DNA from 2 places in the Pseudomonas sp. GWSMS-1 genome. Region 2 is predicted to be linked to the other one. Evidence: predicted binding sites of a transcription regulator. Region 2 holds the regulator's gene; the other holds the start of a gene.
What was found. Region 2 encodes FliA, which starts transcription of late flagellar genes. Its sites were predicted from a motif close to CTAAAGTTTNNNNNNNNNNNGCCGNTAA; they were not measured.
Positions count from the first base shown of each region.

Region 1: flgM (flagellar biosynthesis anti-sigma factor FlgM) is a predicted target of FliA. The motif match lies at 3,078-3,105, and genes of this name have one in related genera.

Region 1 is NZ_JBMHHV010000005.1:2,598,665-2,607,473, forward strand. Features, by position in the region: gene ACEPAJ_RS15880 (transglycosylase domain-containing protein) at 1-97, shown strand, start outside; gene cheR (protein-glutamate O-methyltransferase CheR) at 352-1,179, opposite strand; gene ACEPAJ_RS15890 (chemotaxis protein CheV) at 1,224-2,156, opposite strand; gene flgA (flagellar basal body P-ring formation chaperone FlgA) at 2,229-2,987, shown strand; gene flgM (flagellar biosynthesis anti-sigma factor FlgM) at 3,144-3,485, shown strand; gene ACEPAJ_RS15905 (flagella synthesis protein FlgN) at 3,571-4,038, shown strand; gene ACEPAJ_RS15910 (flagellar brake protein) at 4,120-4,869, shown strand; gene ACEPAJ_RS15915 (TIGR04282 family arsenosugar biosynthesis glycosyltransferase) at 4,875-5,486, opposite strand; gene ACEPAJ_RS15920 (TIGR04283 family arsenosugar biosynthesis glycosyltransferase) at 5,483-6,175, opposite strand; gene ACEPAJ_RS15925 (MFS transporter) at 6,172-7,482, opposite strand; gene ACEPAJ_RS15930 (glutamine synthetase family protein) at 7,537-8,778, opposite strand.
Region 2 is NZ_JBMHHV010000005.1:866,560-875,368, forward strand. Features, by position in the region: gene fliR (flagellar biosynthetic protein FliR) at 1-560, shown strand, start outside; gene flhB (flagellar biosynthesis protein FlhB) at 564-1,700, shown strand; gene flhA (flagellar biosynthesis protein FlhA) at 1,837-3,960, shown strand; gene flhF (flagellar biosynthesis protein FlhF) at 3,976-5,274, shown strand; gene fleN (flagellar synthesis regulator FleN) at 5,352-6,182, shown strand; gene fliA (RNA polymerase sigma factor FliA) at 6,179-6,925, shown strand; gene ACEPAJ_RS07540 (chemotaxis response regulator CheY) at 7,019-7,393, shown strand; gene ACEPAJ_RS07545 (protein phosphatase CheZ) at 7,412-8,200, shown strand; gene ACEPAJ_RS07550 (chemotaxis protein CheA) at 8,214-8,809, shown strand, end outside.

The sequences.
Region 1 (8,809 bases), 1.7 Mb from region 2:
CAAAGGCATGGCCCCGATACTGTTGCCTTACCTTGAATCGGGCGCCTACAGCCAATGCCTAGCGCCCATACCCGCAGCCAAGGCCAGCACCTTGTAATAACGATCTGCTGCACATCGGCCCTGCTGCGTTAAAAACAGGCTCAGCAAGCCGCTTGCGGCTAACGCGCTTTAGCGCGACCCGAAGGGCGAGCGAAGCGAGTAATGCTCATGTACAAAAGTACACTCCGCTTCCTCGCCTGCTTTCGCCTTGCAAGTCTGTAGCTCGCTAGAGCTTGAGCGAAACCCGAGAGTACATATCTAAATAAAAACGGGAGGCCATTGGCCTCCCTTTTTGCTGAACCCTGCTGGCGATTATTTCGCCTGGTAAATGATCCCAGGACTGCATTGCACCATCTGATAGTGGCTCGGCAGCCCGTTGAGCGCCTCAGAAGCGCCGAGGAACAAATAACCACCCGGCTTCAACATCGCATGAATGCGGGTGAGGATGTCCTTCTTAACCTCGGCCGAAAAATAGATCAACACGTTACGGCAGAACACCACATCGAACTTACCCAGGCTGGCGTAACTGTCCAACAGGTTAATCGCACGAAACTCGATTCGACTACGAATGGCCGGTTTGACCACCCAGCGGCCCGGCCCTTTAGGGTCGAAATAACGCTGCAGACGCTCTTGGGAGAGACCGCGCCCCATCGCTAAGCTGTCGTACTCACCAGATTTACAGTTGATCAACATGGTTGGCGAAAGGTCGGTGGCAACAATCTGCACACCACCCTTGAGTTGACCGATATTGGTCTTCTCAAACTCGTCGATGGTCATCGACAGCGAATACGGTTCCTGACCGGAAGAACAGGCCGCCGACCAGATGCGCAGACGTTGACCTGGGCTGGCCTTGATCATCTCCGGTAGCACGCGGTTCTTCAGCACCTCGAAAGGGTATGTATCGCGAAACCAAAGGGTTTCGTTGGTGGTCATGGCATCAACCACCTGTTCGCGCAAACCGCTGCGCGGCTGGTTCTGCATGCGCTGCACCAACTCACCCAGGGTCTTAATGTTGTTCTGTTCCATCAACTTGTTGAGCCGACTGGAAACCAGATACTGCTTATTAGTACCCAGCAGAATGCCGCAGGCTTTTTCCAAGAACGTCCGGAACTGCTCGAAATCCAAATTACCTGTAGACACTCAAGAAGCCTCGACGAACATATATTTAACTGAGGGCCTGGCCCTCAGTCCCCTGCCGCAATATTGATGCGGTCAGCTACCCGTGCTGCCAAGTCATCCGGGCGAAACTTGGCGAGGAAATCATCCGCGCCCACCTTCTTCACCATAGCTTGGTTAAACACACCTGATAACGAAGTATGCAGGATGATGTGCAGCTTTTGCATACGCGGATCAGCGCGGATCTCCGCCGTCAGCGTGTAGCCATCCATTTCCGGCATCTCGATGTCGGAAATCAGCATCAAAAATTCTTCTGCAGGATTTTTGCCTTCTTCAACCATCGCCTTCAGATATTCCAACGCCTGACGACCGTCATTGAGCGCAACAACCTCGACGCCCACGGTTTCCAGACAACGGGTTACCTGTTTGCGCGCCACCGATGAGTCGTCGCAGGTCAGCACGCGTTTGGTAACCGCACGCGCCTGTGTCTGAGCGTCCAATACGCCTTCGGAGATGACTTCTGATGTTGGCGCTACCTCGGCGAGAATTTTCTCGACGTCGATAATCTCAACCATCTTGTCGTCCAAATGGGTAACGGCCGTCAGGTAGTGATCGCGCCCAGTGCCCTTGGGTGGCGGATGAATCGACTCCCAGTTCATGTTGACGATGCGCTCAACCGAGTGAACCAGAAAGCCCTGAACCTTGGTGTTGTATTCCGTGATGATGACAAAACTATTGTCGATATTGGCCAGCGGCGCACTACCGGTCGCCATAGACAAATCAAGAATAGGGATAGTGCCGCCCCGGATACTGGCTACACCCCGAACAACGGGGCTCGATCTCGGCATGATGGTGAGCTTGGGGCACTGCAGCACCTCCTTCACCTTGAACACGTTAATCCCATACAACTGGTTGCCGTTCAGACGGAACAGCAACAACTCCAAGCGATTCTGCCCAACCAACTGAGTTCGCTGGTTAACCGAATCCATCACACCGGCCATACCCAAACTCCTCTTTGAGTAACAATTTGCTGTCAGCGTAGCAGGCGGCACGCGCCTTGCTACCCAACCCATATGAACATTCAAACGACAACTAACCGACGCCCATTGCCAAAGCACCGTCACTGGCTGGCAGTTGTACCCGCTTTGCTGGTACTCGGCTATAGCGCATTGGCCGCGGCCAGCGCCACGCTACCTGAACAACTTATCGGCGCTGGCGAAGCGTTTCTTGAGCAAGCGGTGAGTGATTATTTAAAACGTGGCAACATTGCCGGCCGCCATGAGATTCAAATTAACCGGCTCGACCCCCGCTTGCGCCTCCCACTGTGCGCACAGCCGTTGACCACCACACTGGAAAGCCCTGCCGAACCGATTGGCCGGGTGACGCTGCGCGTGCGCTGCGACAGTAATGCGCCGTGGACCGTGTTTGTCCCCGGGCAAGTGCGCCTGTACCGCGAAGTGGTGATTGTTAATCGCCCGCTCAAACGCGACAGTTTGCTGACTGATATGGATATTGTGCTGGCCGAGCGGGATGTCGGTCTGTTGAATCAGGGTTATCTCACTGCACTCGAGCAGGCTCTCGGCAAGAAATTGACGCGTCCACTGCTGCCGGACCAAGTGCTCGCGCCGATTCATGTGCAAATTGCCGAGGCCATACGCAAAGGTGACCAGGTGGTTATCAGCGCTCGCAGCGCAGGCATCAGCGTGCGCATGCCGGGTGAAGCCTTGTCGGACGGTACGGTTGGCCGGCAGATCAGGGTGCGTAACCAACGTTCTAATCGTGTGATCAGGGCCCGCGTAGTGGGGCCTGGGCAGGTTGAGGTGGCGATGTAGGCAAGCTGCTTGTTTTAGCTTTGTGTGCACAGTGAGCTGACGATTATCCGCACTGTGTTTAGACTGTTAGCTGACGCACACTTTTTTGCCCTAAAGTTTTCCTAGGCAATGCCGACAACCAGGCAAGCGTCCACATACTGTTCGAGGTTTTGCATCATGGTCATTGATATCAACCGGCTCAACAATGCCGCAACACCAGCCAATTCAGGGCGGGCGGGCAGTGCACAAGCAGGCGGTCAGAACCAAGCCATCGGCACCAAACAACCTGGCAACGTAGCCAGCGCCGAACAAGCGAAACCCGCTGACAAGAGCGGTGAGTCTGTCCAGCTGAGCCGCGAGGCCCAGCAACTGCAGCAAGTCAGCGAAAAGCTGCGCGATCAGCCGAGCGTCAATAACGAACGCGTCGCCAAATTGAAACAGGCGATTGAAGACGGCAGCTACCAGGTCGATAACCAGCGCGTCGCCAGCAAACTGCTTAATTTCGAATCCCAGCGTTAGTCTCCGGGCTATGCTGGGGTAATTGGTCGCCCAATAGACACTTCATGCTACGCACTGAAGCGTCTATTACCCCGAAGAGCCCGCAATGCAAGACACCAGCCTGCTTGAACTGTTCACCACCGATATCGGCACCGCCGAGCAGTTGCTTGAATTAATCGACACCGAATTCCAAGCCCTTAACGATCGCGACCTCCCCCGCCTGCAGAGCATACTGACAGACAAGCTGCCGTTGCTGACGCTGCTCGACCAGCACGGCAAGGAACGCAGCCAACTGCTCGTCAGCCTCAACCTCAGCCCTGACCGTGAAGGTTTACAGGCACTTGCCGCCCAATCCAGTCATGGCGAACTGTTGCTGGAGCGCGGCGATCAGCTCAGCGCCCTACTCGAACGCTGCCAAACCGCTAACCTGCGCAATGGTCGACTGATTCGCTCCAGCCAGGCCTCGGCCCAAAGCATGCTGGGTATATTGCGCGGTAACGAAACACCTAGCCTCTATGACAGCCGTGGCGGTGCCGCTAGAATCGCGCAGCAGCGCCCGCTCAGCCAAGCTTGAAACCTATAAAAGGCCCAAAGAACATACTGTCATACCGCCAGTGTGTGAGTGCCATAGCATTTGCCCGGAGAGTCATGGACCGTGTCCAGCCCTTTTAGCCAGGAAGATGGCCCGCAGCCACCCAAGGTGCTCAAGGCACCGGTGGAAATAGTTGCCAACCTGCGCCAACTGCAACAAGCCAATGACCCACTGATCATCACCTTCCACGAACGCAACCAACGCTTCCAGAGCTATGTGATCGAGGTTGATCGCGACAAAAACCTGCTGATTCTTGATGAATTGATGCCAAGCGACGGTGAGCGCTATTTAGTCAATGGCGAAGCCTTCTCTGTGGAAGCTTTCCACGAAGGTGTTCGCGTGGCCTGGCAATGCGAGCAGAACGTGCGCATTACCGAGCATCAAGGGGCGCGCTGTTATTTCAGCCCAATGCCACCTGAAATGACCTACCACCAACGCCGTGGTGCCTTTCGTGCACCGCTCAAGCAGAGCGAATCGATCAAGGTAGAGCTGGCCGGCGACAAACTGCGCACCACGCTAGCTGGCGAGTTACTGGATGTATCGGCAACCGGCTGCAAGCTGCGCTTTCCCGGCAGCCTTGGCAGCAATCTGCAAGCCGGCCAGGTGTATGAACGCTTTACTGCAAAATTTTCGTTCGGCGCCATGACCACCCCCCTTGAGGTGCGGCATGTGCTGTATGACGAGAAGATGGACACCACCTTCATTGGCGCACGCTTTCATCGCATCGGTGGCCAGGAGCAGCGGTTAGTCGAGCGGTTCGTCTACCAGTTACAGCGCGAAGCGCGCCGCTTCGAAAGCGACGGGCTGTTCTAGCGCAGCTAGAGGGAGATATTCAGCGCGGCCAGGCGCGACAGATCCTCGGGCCGGTCCACGTCCCACAACGTAGGCAGCAGCGCCGGATGCCAATCCAGCTGCTGCAAGCTCTGCAGCGTCATATTGAAGACCCGCTCGGTCCCCCACGGCATGTCACAGAACAAGGTGGCGTGCATACTGCGCAACCCCAGCAGCACATAACCGCCATCTTCGGCCGGACCAATCACTACAGGCTGCTGCTGCAACGCACTGCAGGCTTGCTGCAGATAATCGCCATCGAGCGCGGGACAGTCATTGCCGATCAGGATCACCGCATCACTCTCCGCCAACCCCAAGGTGGCAATGCGCCGCATGCGCTCACCCAAATCACCAGCCGGCTGCTCGACCAAGGTCCAACCAAGGCGTTGCGCCAGCGTTTGCAGCGCTGCGCTGGGCAAATCATCCAACCACAAAAAGCGCTCGCTAAAGCCATGAGCAGGTAACTGCAAGGCGCGCTCCAGCAACAGCTGTTGCAAGTCACAGGCACCCTGAGCTCCCAACGCTGGAATCATGCGCGTCTTCACGCGTCCCGCGACTGGCGCGCGCGCCAGCATGTGCAATGAGATCGACAGGTTCATAGGATTGATCCTCGGCGGTACTGTCGAGCCAGTTTTTCTGGGCTAACACCGCAGTAATAGGCCAGACGCAGGCACCACATCAACAATACGGTACGCCAGATTCCGTGCTGTTCCCAGCGCCGGCTGGACGTCGATAAGGGCGGATGCAAACAACGTGGCCTGGCCTGCTCCTTCAAGCGGCGGCACAGCTGCAAATCCTCCATCAGCGGGATCTGCGCATAACCTCCCAACGCCTCGAAGCGTGCCCGCTCAACAAAAATCCCCTGATCGCCCGAGGCGACACCGGTGAGACGTGAACGCAAACTGATCATCCAGCCGATCACCCACAACGCCAGGCCGGACCCGGACAGTCGCACATCAAAACGCCCCCACAGCGGCCGCTCGTGAAGTACTTCCTGCAACCGTTTGACTGACGCGGCACTGACCCGTGTATCGGCATGCACAAACCACAGGTAGTCACCCTGAGCGGCAAGCGCGCCGGCATTCATCTGCAACGCACGGCCGGGGGCTGTGCTGAGCAACCGGTCAACCCGCCCGCGCGCCAACTCACAGGTGCCATCACTGCTGCCCGCGTCGACCACAATTATTTCGGCGCCGGCAGCGCGCAGCGCTGCCAGATCGTCGAGCAAAGCCGGCAGCGCCTGGGCCTCATTGCGCACAGGGATTACCACACTAAGCAACGTGGTCATGCGCGCTCAGCCGGCTCAGCTTGAGGCTCGGCGTCCTGCGCCGCGCTGTGGTCGTGCATCTGCTCTTGCACCACGTGTTCATCTACGCGCGGATCGAGCGCCGCCGTCAACGGCGAACTGGTGGTGCTGTCCGGCATCGGGATGTGATGCAGCGGCGCATCGTCAACCTGGTGCAAGTTAGTGACCTTCGCAGGCCTTACGCACAGCACCAGAATCAAGGCACATACGCTGACGAAGGCATACAGCATGTTGGCCCCAAGAAAGCGCATCAGCACGCCTGCCAGCAACGGCCCGATACTGGCCCCGATACCAAAAGTCACCAACAGCATGGCCGTAAGGGACACCCGCCGTTCGGCCTCAACGTGGTCATTCGCCAGCGCTACCGCCAGCGGATAGAGGCTGAACTGCAGCGCCGACACGACAAAACCGCCCACAAATAAAAGCACCAGACCCACCTGCGGCATAAGCGCCAACGGCAACGCCGCCACGACCAGCAACGCGGCGCATGCACGAATCAGATAAACCCGGTCACGGCGGTCGGACAGCCAACCCAACGGCCACTGAACCACCAGGCCGGCGATGATGCAGCTGCCCATAAACAGACCAATCTGCTCAGTGGATAAGCCCATGCGCGTGCCATACAGCGGCGCCAGGCCGTAGAAAGCGCCAATCAACAACCCCGCAACCACGATGGCGGTCAGCGACAAGGGCACGCGGTCGATAAAAAAGCGCATTTCCAGCGGCGCCGGATGCAAAGGCGCGGGGTGTAATTTGCGGGTCAGGGCCACCGGCACCAGGCACAGGGCGAAGCACAACGCCACCAACATCAGCAGCTCGAGGCCGAGTGTCGGGTGCACGACCAGCACCAGCTGACCGAGGATAAGGCCGAGGTAGGAAGCCCCCATATAGCCGGCAAACACCTGGCCGCGCTGACTGTTTTCGGCCTGCTCATTGAGCCAGCTCTCGATCACCATGTACTGACACATCATGCCCAGACCGACCAGCACCCGCAGCAGCAACCAGCTGGGAAGCCAGTCACTGAGGCCGTGCCCCAGTACCGCGGCGGTCACCACGCCCGCACAAGCGACATAGGCACGAATATGACCAACCCGCGCGATCAATCGGTGCCCCAGTTTGCCACCCAGCACCAAGCCCAGGTAGTTAGCCGCCATCAGCGCCCCGACCCATAAACCATCTGCCGTTTGCGCCAGACGCAACGCCAAGTAGGTACTCAACAAACCTGAGCCCAACAGCATCAATAAGGTGGCGAAATACAGCGAACTGAATGATTTCAGGATCAAAGTCATGAGGCGGTAGGTAACTCCATATAGCGCCGCCGAGCGATGTTCGGCGGCCAGTTGCTAGGCGTGAGCGGCCAAGACACGGCGCTCCCACGGGGTGATTTCATCAAAGAAACTGGTGAGCTCCAAGGTCTTGCTGGCGATGTAGCCATCGATGAACTCTTTACCGAATAACGCCAGCGCCAACTCACTGCGTTTGAGACGCTCAATTGCAGCATGCATGGTACAGGGTAGCGTTAAATTATCTGGCACCTCGAACTCGCCTTGAATCTGCGCACTGGGTTGCAGCTGTTGTTCGATACCATAAAGCCCGGCCGCCAGGCTGGCGGCAAGCGCCAGATAGGGGTTGGCATCGGCACCCGGCAAGCGGTTTTCCACTCTCCGGGCGATGGGCGCACTGGCCGGAATACGCAGCCCAGCAGCGCGATTATCCTCTGACCAACAGGCATTGTTCGGCGAGGCATAAGGGTGGCAAAGGCGCTGATAGGAATTTACATGCGGTGCAAACAACAGGGTGAAGTCAGCCATGGCCGCTTGCTGGCCACCAATGAACTGATAGAACGCCGGCGTCGCCTGGCCGTCAGCTGCACTGAAAATATTCTGCCCACTGCCCTGCTCCACCACGCTCTGGTGAATGTGCATGGAGCTGCCCGGTGTATGCGCCAGTGGCTTGGCCATGCACACCACATTCAGTCCATGCTTGAGCGCGACTTCCTTGAGCAAGTGTTTAAACAGGAAGGTCTGATCAGCAAGCAGCAGCGGATCGCCGTGCAGCAGGTTGATCTCGAACTGACTGACACCCATCTCATGCATAACGGTATCGCGCGGCAAGCCCAGGGCCGCCATGCACTGATAAACCTCATGGAAAAACGGCCGCAGACCGTTATTGGAGCTGACGCTAAATGCCGAACCACCGTCCTCGCGCCGACCATCCAGCCCGAGCGGCGGTTGAAACGGCTGCAGCGGATCGGCATTGCGGGCAAACACAAAAAACTCCAACTCGGTGGCCACCACCGGCTGCCAACCATGGCTGGCATAGCGTGCAATCACCTGCTTGAGCAGCCCACGGGTCGACAAGCCTGAGCTGCGCCCGTCCAACTCATCAGCATTGCAGATGGCCAACGCCCGAGGCGTTTCGCTCCAAGGCAGCCTGTGAATCTGCGTGGGCTCGGCATTCAAGGCCAGATCGCCATCATCACTGCCGTAGAAACGCGCAGCCGGATACCCGCCCATGATGCACTGCAGCAACACCCCGCGAGCCAACTGCAGGCGCCGCCCCTGTAAAAAACCCTCCACCGTCATCACCTTGCCGCGCGGCACACCATTCAGATCA
Region 2 (8,809 bases):
TCTGGATCGCTCAGGAGGTCCTTATCGGTGCGATGCTGGGGTTTGTGCTGCAGCTGTTCTTCCAGATTTTTGTGATTGCCGGGCAGATCATTGCTATGCAGATGGGCCTCGGGTTTGCCTCAATGATTGATCCCGCCAACGGCATTTCGGTGCCTGTGATCGGCCAAGTATTTACGATTCTAGTGACCTTGCTGTTTCTGGCGATGAATGCCCATTTAGTGGTCTTCGAAGTACTCGCCGAGAGTTTCTTTACCTTGCCGGTTGGCGGCGGTTTTCTCTTGGAGAATTACTGGGAGATCGCCCACAAACTGAGCTGGGTGCTCGGCGCCGCTTTGCTTTTAGTGCTGCCTGCGGTCACCGCGCTGCTGGTGGTCAACCTCGCGTTCGGGGTCATGACCCGTGCGGCGCCGCAACTGAATATCTTCTCCATCGGCTTTCCGCTGACATTGGTGCTCGGGCTGGTGATCGTTTGGATCGGCATGGCTGATTTCCTCGCGCAGTATCAGATGTTTGCTATCGAAGCCTTGCAGTTCCTTCGTGAAATGGCGAGGGCGCGCTAAGCCATGGCCGAGTCCGAGAGCGGTGCTGATAAAAGCGAGGAGCCCACGGAGAAACGCCTGCGCGAATCCCGTGAGAAGGGCCAGATTGCCCGCTCCAAAGAGCTCAACACCCTCGCGGTGACGTTGGGCGGGTTTGGCGGCATGCTGGCGTTCGGTGGCAGCATTGGTAAGGCCATGATGGATATCATGCAGGGCAATTTTTCTTTGCCGCGTGAGGTGGTCATGGATGAGCGCAGCATGGGGCTTTGGCTGGCGGCATCCGGGGAAATCGCACTAAACGCGCTGTTTCCACTGCTGATACTGCTGCTAATCGTGTCGATTGTTGGGCCGATTTCTTTGGGCGGCTGGCTGTTTTCGGCCGAAGCCATGGCGCCCAAGGTCAGCCGGATGAATCCCGCAGCGGGTCTTAAGCGGATGTTTTCCGTGCAGGCGCTGGTCGAACTACTCAAAGCCTTGGCCAAATTCATTCTGATCTTGTTGGTGTGCGTGGTGGTGTTGTCTGCCTGGCAGGAAGACCTGTTGGCGATTGTCCATGAGCCCCTTGAGTCGGCCATTCTGCATTCGATGACGGTTGTTGGCTGGAGCGCCCTGTGGATGTCCTGCGGGTTGATTTTGATTGCTGCTGTGGACGTGCCATTCCAGCTCTGGAGCAGCAAGCAGAAGCTGATGATGACCAAGCAGGAAGTGCGCGACGAGTACAAAGACAGCGAAGGCAAGCCGGAGGTTAAGCAGCGTATTCGTCAGCTGCAGCGCGAAATGGCCGAGCGGCGCATGATGCAGTCGGTGCCGGACGCCGATGTGGTGATCACCAACCCGACGCACTTTGCCGTGGCTTTGAAATACGACCCGGCCAAAGGCAGCGCGCCGGTGCTGCTGGCCAAGGGCGGCGACTTTACGGCATTGAAGATTCGTGAAATTGCCAATGAGCACAAAGTGATGGTGCTGGAGTCTCCGGCCCTGGCGCGGGCGGTGTTCTATTCCACTGAGCTGGATCAGGAAATTCCCGCAGGGCTTTATCTGGCGATCGCTCAGGTACTGGCTTACGTCTACCAGCTGCGCCAGTACCAGGCGGGCAAAGGCAAACGCCCTGGGCCGCTGCCAGAGATCCCAATCCCGCCGGATTTACGCCGCGACGACTGATCATTTGTCCGCAGCAATCCGCACATTTACCGGCTGTTTGCCTCCGCCCGGCAAAGTTGGACAGCTTCTTGCAAATCCCTGCCCAGAGGCGCGTAAAGCGTCAAAAGATTGAATTGGCTGGGGTAGTGGTGTGGCAATAGATCGCTCACAAATGATCGGTGACGTACGCAGCAACCTGTCGGGGTTAAAGCAGGGGAACCTGGGTATTCCGCTGATGCTGCTGGTCATGCTCGGCATGGTTATGCTGCCGATTCCACCATTCCTGCTCGACGTGCTGTTTACCTTCAGTATTGCCTTGTCGATCGTCGTATTGCTGGTGGCGATCTATGCCCTACGGCCCTTGGACTTCGCGGTATTCCCGACCATTCTGCTCGCGGCGACCTTGCTGCGCCTGGCGCTTAACGTCGCGTCCACGCGGGTGGTTCTGCTCAATGGCCAGGACGGCCAAGATGCTGCAGGTAAGGTGATTCAAGCGTTTGGTGAGGTAGTGATCGGCGGCAATTACGTGGTCGGTATCGTGGTGTTCGCCATCCTTATGATCATCAACTTCGTGGTGGTCACCAAAGGTGCTGGGCGTATCTCTGAAGTAAGCGCGCGCTTCACTCTAGATGCTATGCCCGGTAAGCAAATGGCCATCGACGCCGACCTTAACGCCGGTCTGATCGATCAGGAAACGGCCAAGCTGCGGCGCAGTGAGGTGTCCCAGGAAGCCGACTTCTATGGCTCCATGGATGGTGCCAGCAAGTTCGTGCGCGGTGATGCCATTGCCGGCTTGTTGATTCTATTTATCAACTTGATCGGCGGTGTGGCCATCGGGATTTTTCAGCATGACCTGAGCTTTGCGGATGCCGGACGTATTTACACCTTGCTGACCATCGGTGATGGCCTGGTGGCGCAGATTCCTTCGCTGCTGCTGTCCACTGCTGCCGCGATTATGGTGACCCGGGTTTCAAGCTCGGAAGACATGGGGGCGCAAGTCAATCGGCAGATGTTCGCCTCGCCACGCGTTCTGGCGGTGACTGCTGCGATCATGATCACCATGGGCCTGGTGCCGGGTATGCCGCACTTCTCCTTTATCAGTCTGGGGCTGGTGGCTGCTGGTGCTGCCTATTGGATTGCCAACAAGCAGCGTACGACTAAAGAAAACGAGGTCAAAGAAGTGCAGCGCCAGCAGGAATTGCTGCCGGCGCAGAAGGCCCAGGAGGTCAAGGAGCTGGGCTGGGACGACGTCACGCCGGTGGACATGGTCGGCTTGGAAGTCGGCTATCGCTTGATTCCACTGGTCGACCGTAACCAGGGCGGCCAGCTGCTGGCGCGGATCAAGGGCGTACGCAAGAAACTTTCCCAGGAAATGGGCTTTCTCATGCCTTCGGTGCATATCCGCGACAACCTTGACCTGCAGCCCAGTGCCTACCGTCTGACCTTGATGGGCGTTAGCGTGGCTGAGGCTGAGGTGTATCCGGATCGCGAACTGGCGATCAACCCCGGACAGGTCTTCGGCCCGCTCAATGGTATTGCCGCCAAAGATCCGGCATTCGGCCTGGAGGCGGTGTGGATCGATCCAAACCAGCGTGATCAGGCGCAGTCCCTCGGCTATACCGTGGTGGATGCCAGCACCGTGGTCGCCACCCACCTGAACCAAGTGCTGCATAAGCATGCTCATGAACTGCTGGGGCACGAGGAAGTGCAGCAGTTGATGCAGCTGCTGGCCAAGAGCTCGCCCAAACTTGCCGAAGAGCTGGTGCCCGGGATGATTTCCCTGTCGACCCTGCTCAAGGTGCTGCAAAGCCTGCTGCAGGAGCAGGTGCCAGTGCGCGACATTCGCACTATTGCCGAGGCCATCGCGAATGTCTCGGTGAAGAGTCAAGATCCCGCCGTGATGGTGGCCGCGGTGCGTGTCGCGTTAGCCCGTGCAATCGTGCAAAGCATTGTGGGACTAGAGCTGGAGCTGCCTGTGATCACCCTTGAGCCAAGGTTGGAACAGATATTGCTAAATAGTATTCAGAAGGCCGGTCAAGGCTCCGAGGAGGGCATCCTCCTGGAGCCGGGCATGGCCGAGAAGCTGCAGCGTTCCCTAGTGGAAGCGGCGCAGCGCCAGGAGATGCTCGGCAAGCCAGTGATACTGCTGGTGGCCGGTCCGGTCCGGGCGATGCTCTCGCGATTCGCGCGGCTGGCGGTTCCGAGTATCCATGTACTGGCATACCAGGAAATTCCGGATAATAAGCAGGTCACCATCGTTGCGACGGTGGGGCAGAACTAACCGAGGTTACAGGCCATGCAGGTCAAACGCTTTTTCGCCGCCGATATGCGTACCGCCATGAAGCTGGTGCGTGATGAACTGGGTGCCGATGCCTCGATCATTGGCAATCGCCGGGTTGCTGGCGGTGTCGAGCTGACTGCCGCATTGGATTATCAAGTGCCTGCCGCGCCAGCCCGTCAGCCTAATCCGGCGCTGGAAGCCGAATTGCGCAAGACCCAGGCAAAAATCGCTACAGCTCAGGCTGAGCTGACCACGCGTACGAAAGTCGATGCCGGCAAGGATCGTCAGTTGTTTGGCGCTGCCGCCAGCGTGCCAGTCGATCGGTTGGCCGATGCGTTGTCTCCGGCGCGTGCTGCGCCTGCCGCCGCTGATCAGGGTGCCCTGGATGCCATGCGCTTCGAACTGCATGGCCTGCGTGAGCTGATTGAAGTGCAGTTGGGTTCAATTGCCTGGGGGCAGTTGCAGAGCCGCCAGCCGCAGCAAGCGAATCTGTGGCGTCGCCTGCAGCGCATGGGGCTGTCCGCTGAGCTGTCGAAAGCGCTGCTTGAGCGCATTGCCAATATTGCCGAGCCGCGTCAGGCCTGGCGCATGTTGCTGGCGCATCTGGCTCACGCGATCAAGACCCCGCAACAAGAACCGATGGAAGAGGGCGGTGTAATCGCCCTGGTGGGCCCGGCGGGTATGGGCAAGACCACGACCTTGGCAAAGCTGGCTGCGCGTTATGTGCTCAAGTACGGCGCGCAGCATATCGCCCTGGTCAGCCTTGATAGCTACCGCATTGGTGCGCAGGAACAGATCAAAACCCTGGGCCGTATCCTTAACGTGCCGGTCACTCTGGTCGACCCAGGCCAATCGTTGACCCAGGCCCTGGCACCGTTGGCGCGTAAGCGCGTAGTGCTGATCGACACCGCTGGCCTGTCGGCCAATGATCCAGCGCTGCGCATGCAGCTGGAAACATTAGCCAGCCGCGGAGTCAATGCGAAGAGCTATCTGGTGATGGCCGCGACCAGTCAGGGCCAAGTGCTGAAAGCCGCCTACCATAGTTATAAACGCTGCGGCCTGGTCGGCTGTATTATTACCAAGGCGGATGAAGCCACCAGTTTGGGTGAGGTTTTAGGTCTGGCTATTAGCCAGCGTCTACCGGTAGCCTATCTCGCTGATGGGCCACGCATTCCCGATGATTTGCAGATACCGCGCAGTCATCAGTTGGTGAGTCGGGCCGTTGGGCTGCAGGCGACCCAAGAACCGAGTGAAGATACGATGGCAGAGATGTTTTCCGGTCTTTACCAGCAGCCTACACGGCGTGCCAGTTAAGCTAAATATTATTGGAATTGAGCGGTGCTTAGCCGACCAAGTGGCTCCAGTCGACGTTAGACAAGGTATTAGAAATTATGGGTATGCATCCCGTACAGGTGATAGCGGTGACCGGCGGCAAAGGTGGCGTCGGCAAGACCAACGTCTCGGTGAACCTGGCATTGGCCCTGGCTGATCTGGGGCGTCGGGTCATGTTGATGGACGCCGACCTGGGTTTGGCCAACGTCGATGTATTGTTGGGGCTCAGTGCTAAGCGCACCCTGGAAGACGTTATCAGTGGCGAGTGCGAGCTGCGTGATGTGCTGTTGCAGGGGCCAGGTGGGATTCGCATCGTGCCTGCCGCTTCGGGCATTCAGAGTATGGTGCAGTTGTCGCCCATGCAGCATGCTGGATTAATCCAGGCATTCAGTGATATCAGCGACAACCTCGATGTGCTGATTGTCGACACGGCAGCCGGTATCGGTGATGGCGTAGTTAGCTTCGTGCGCGCCGCACAGGAGGTTTTGGTGGTGGTGTGCGATGAACCCACCTCGATTACCGACGCTTACGCCCTGATCAAATTGCTCAATCGTGATCACGGCATGAATCGTTTTCGGGTTTTGGCCAATATGGCTCACAGCCCGCAGGAAGGTCGTAATCTCTTTGCTAAGCTGACTAAAGTGACTGACCGTTTTCTTGACGTTGCCCTGCAGTATGTCGGTGCAGTGCCTTACGATGAGTCAGTGCGCAAGGCCGTGCAGAAGCAGCGCGCGGTTTACGAAGCTTTCCCGCGCTCGAAATGCGCGCTGGCGTTCAAAGCAATCGCTCAGAAAGTCGACGCCTGGCCTTTACCGGCCAACCCGCGCGGTCATTTAGAGTTCTTTGTTGAGCGTCTGGTGCAGCAGCCGATCGCAGACACGGCCATATGACAGCAGCCTCTGGACTTCGTATGTACAGCAAAGCGCAGGCGCAGGATTCCCAGCACCAGTTGATCGAGCGCTATGCGCCTCTGGTCAAACGCATTGCCTATCACCTGCTGGCACGCTTGCCGGCCAGTGTGCAGGTTGACGACTTGATCCAGGCCGGGATGATCGGCCTGCTTGAAGCGTCAAAAAAATACGATTCCAGCAAAGGTGCCAGTTTCGAGACATTCGTAGGTATCCGTATCCGCGGTTCTATGCTCGATGAGGTGCGTAAAGGCGACTGGGCCCCCCGTTCGGTGCACCGCAATAGCCGCATGGTCAGCGACGCCATTCGAAAAGTTGAGGCTAGAACCGGTCGGGACGCTAAAGATCAAGAGGTTGCGGCCGAACTCCAATTGAGTCTGGAGGATTACTACGGCATTCTTGGCGACACTTTAGGCAGCCGCCTGTTTAGCTTCGACGATCTGTTACAGGACGGCGAGCACGGCGAACTGGCTGAAGACGCTGGCAACCACCACCTAGAACCTTCTCGTGATCTGGAAGATGAACGCTTTCAGGCGGCCTTGGCGGATGCCATTGGCAATCTGCCAGAGCGCGAGCGCTTGGTGTTGGCACTGTATTACGATGAAGAATTGAACCTTAAAGAGATCGGCGCGGTGTTGGGGGTTAGCGAGTCACGCGTAAGCCAACTACACAGTCAGTGTGCCGCTCGTTTACGCGCCCGTCTGGGTGAGTGGCGCGCGCACTAAACTGCCCGCTCGCGCGGCTGGTTTCATGAATAAAGGCGCATGCAGGTTGCTGGGTGCGTTTGGGACTGTACGGAGGTCGACTTGGACAAAAACATGAAAATCCTCATCGTTGATGACTTTTCAACGATGCGACGGATCATCAAGAACCTCCTGCGTGACTTGGGGTTCACCAATACCGCAGAAGCCGATGACGGCACGACTGCATTGCCAATGCTGCAAAGCGGTAGTTTCGACTTTCTGGTCACGGACTGGAACATGCCTGGCATGACCGGTATTGATCTGCTGCGCGCTGTGCGTGCGGATGATCGGCTGAAAAGCCTGCCGGTGCTGATGGTTACGGCGGAAGCTAAGCGTGATCAGATTATCGAGGCTGCCCAGGCTGGGGTTAACGGTTATGTGGTCAAACCGTTCACTGCCCAGGTTCTGAAAGAGAAGATTGAGAAAATCTTTGAGCGGGTCAACGGCTGATGTCTGCCACGAGGTTCTATGGAGCATAAAAATCCTGCTCAGGGTGATCTTGAATCGTCCTTGAAGCACAGCGCTCGCCAACTGGTAGATAGCCTAGAAAAAGGCAACTTTGGTGAAGCGGTCCAGCTGATACATGACTTGAATAAGGCGCGTGACCGTGGCTTGTATCATGAGGTCGGCAAGCTGACCCGTGAGCTGCATAACGCCATCGTCAACTTTCAGCTTGACCCTCGTGTGCCGCATGCCACTGAAGTCTCGCAAATCACCGATGCCACCGAACGCCTAAATTATGTGGTGACGATGACCGAGAAAGCGGCCAATCGCACCATGGACTTGGTTGAGTTGAGTGCGCCGCTGGTTAATGACCTCAGTGCCGAAGCGCAAAGCCTGAGTGCTGACTGGGGGCGTTTTATGCGCCGCGAGATGAGCGCAGACGGTTTTCGTGAGTTGGCCAAGCGTGTTGAGCTGTTTCTAGCAAGCAGTGAGCGTGATGGCGCGAAAATTTCCGGGCACCTCAACGATATTTTGCTGGCTCAGGATTATCAGGATCTCACGGGGCAGGTGATCAAACGGGTCACTCAGTTGGTCACTGAGGTTGAAAGTAACCTGCTGAAACTGGTGCTGATGGCCAGTCAGGTTGATCAATTTGCCGGCATTGAGCACAACCACGAGCTGCTCCGCGCCGAACAAGAAAAACAAAAAGAGCCTTCCCACGGTGAAGGTCCGCAGATTCATGCCGATAAGCGTGAAGACGTCGCATCTAATCAAGATGATGTCGACGACCTGCTTTCTAGCTTAGGATTTTAGGAGCACACGTCTTATGAGCTTCGGCGCCGATGAAGAAATCCTCCAGGACTTCCTGGTAGAGGCCGGCGAGATTCTTGAACTATTGTCCGAGCAGCTGGTAGAGCTGGAAAGTCGCCCGGACGACATGAATCTGCTCAACGCTATTTTTCGCGGGTTTCATACCGTCAAAGGTGGTGCTGGTTTTCTCCAGCTTAATGAGCTGGTGGAATGCTGCCATATCGCAGAAAACGTCTTCGACATCCTGCGCAAGGGTGAGCGGCGCGTCGACTCCGCGTTGATGGATGTGGTGCTGGAAGCACTGGATGCCGTTAACAGCATGTTTACCGAGGTGCGCGAGCGTACCGATCTAACCCCGGCGACTCCTGCGCTGCTAGCCGCTTTGGCGCGCCTGGCTGAACCGGCAGGTGCTGAACCTGAACCGGTCGTGCCGGTTGAAGTGTCTGTTGAGCCTGCGCCTGAGCCCGTTGCTGGCGACATTACCGACAGTGAATTCGAGACATTGCTCGGTGCTCTGGATGAGCCGGCAGCAGCCGTTTCCAGTGCCGCCAGCAGCGATGAAATCACGGATGATGAATTCGAGTCCTTGCTTGACCAGTTGCATGGTAAAGG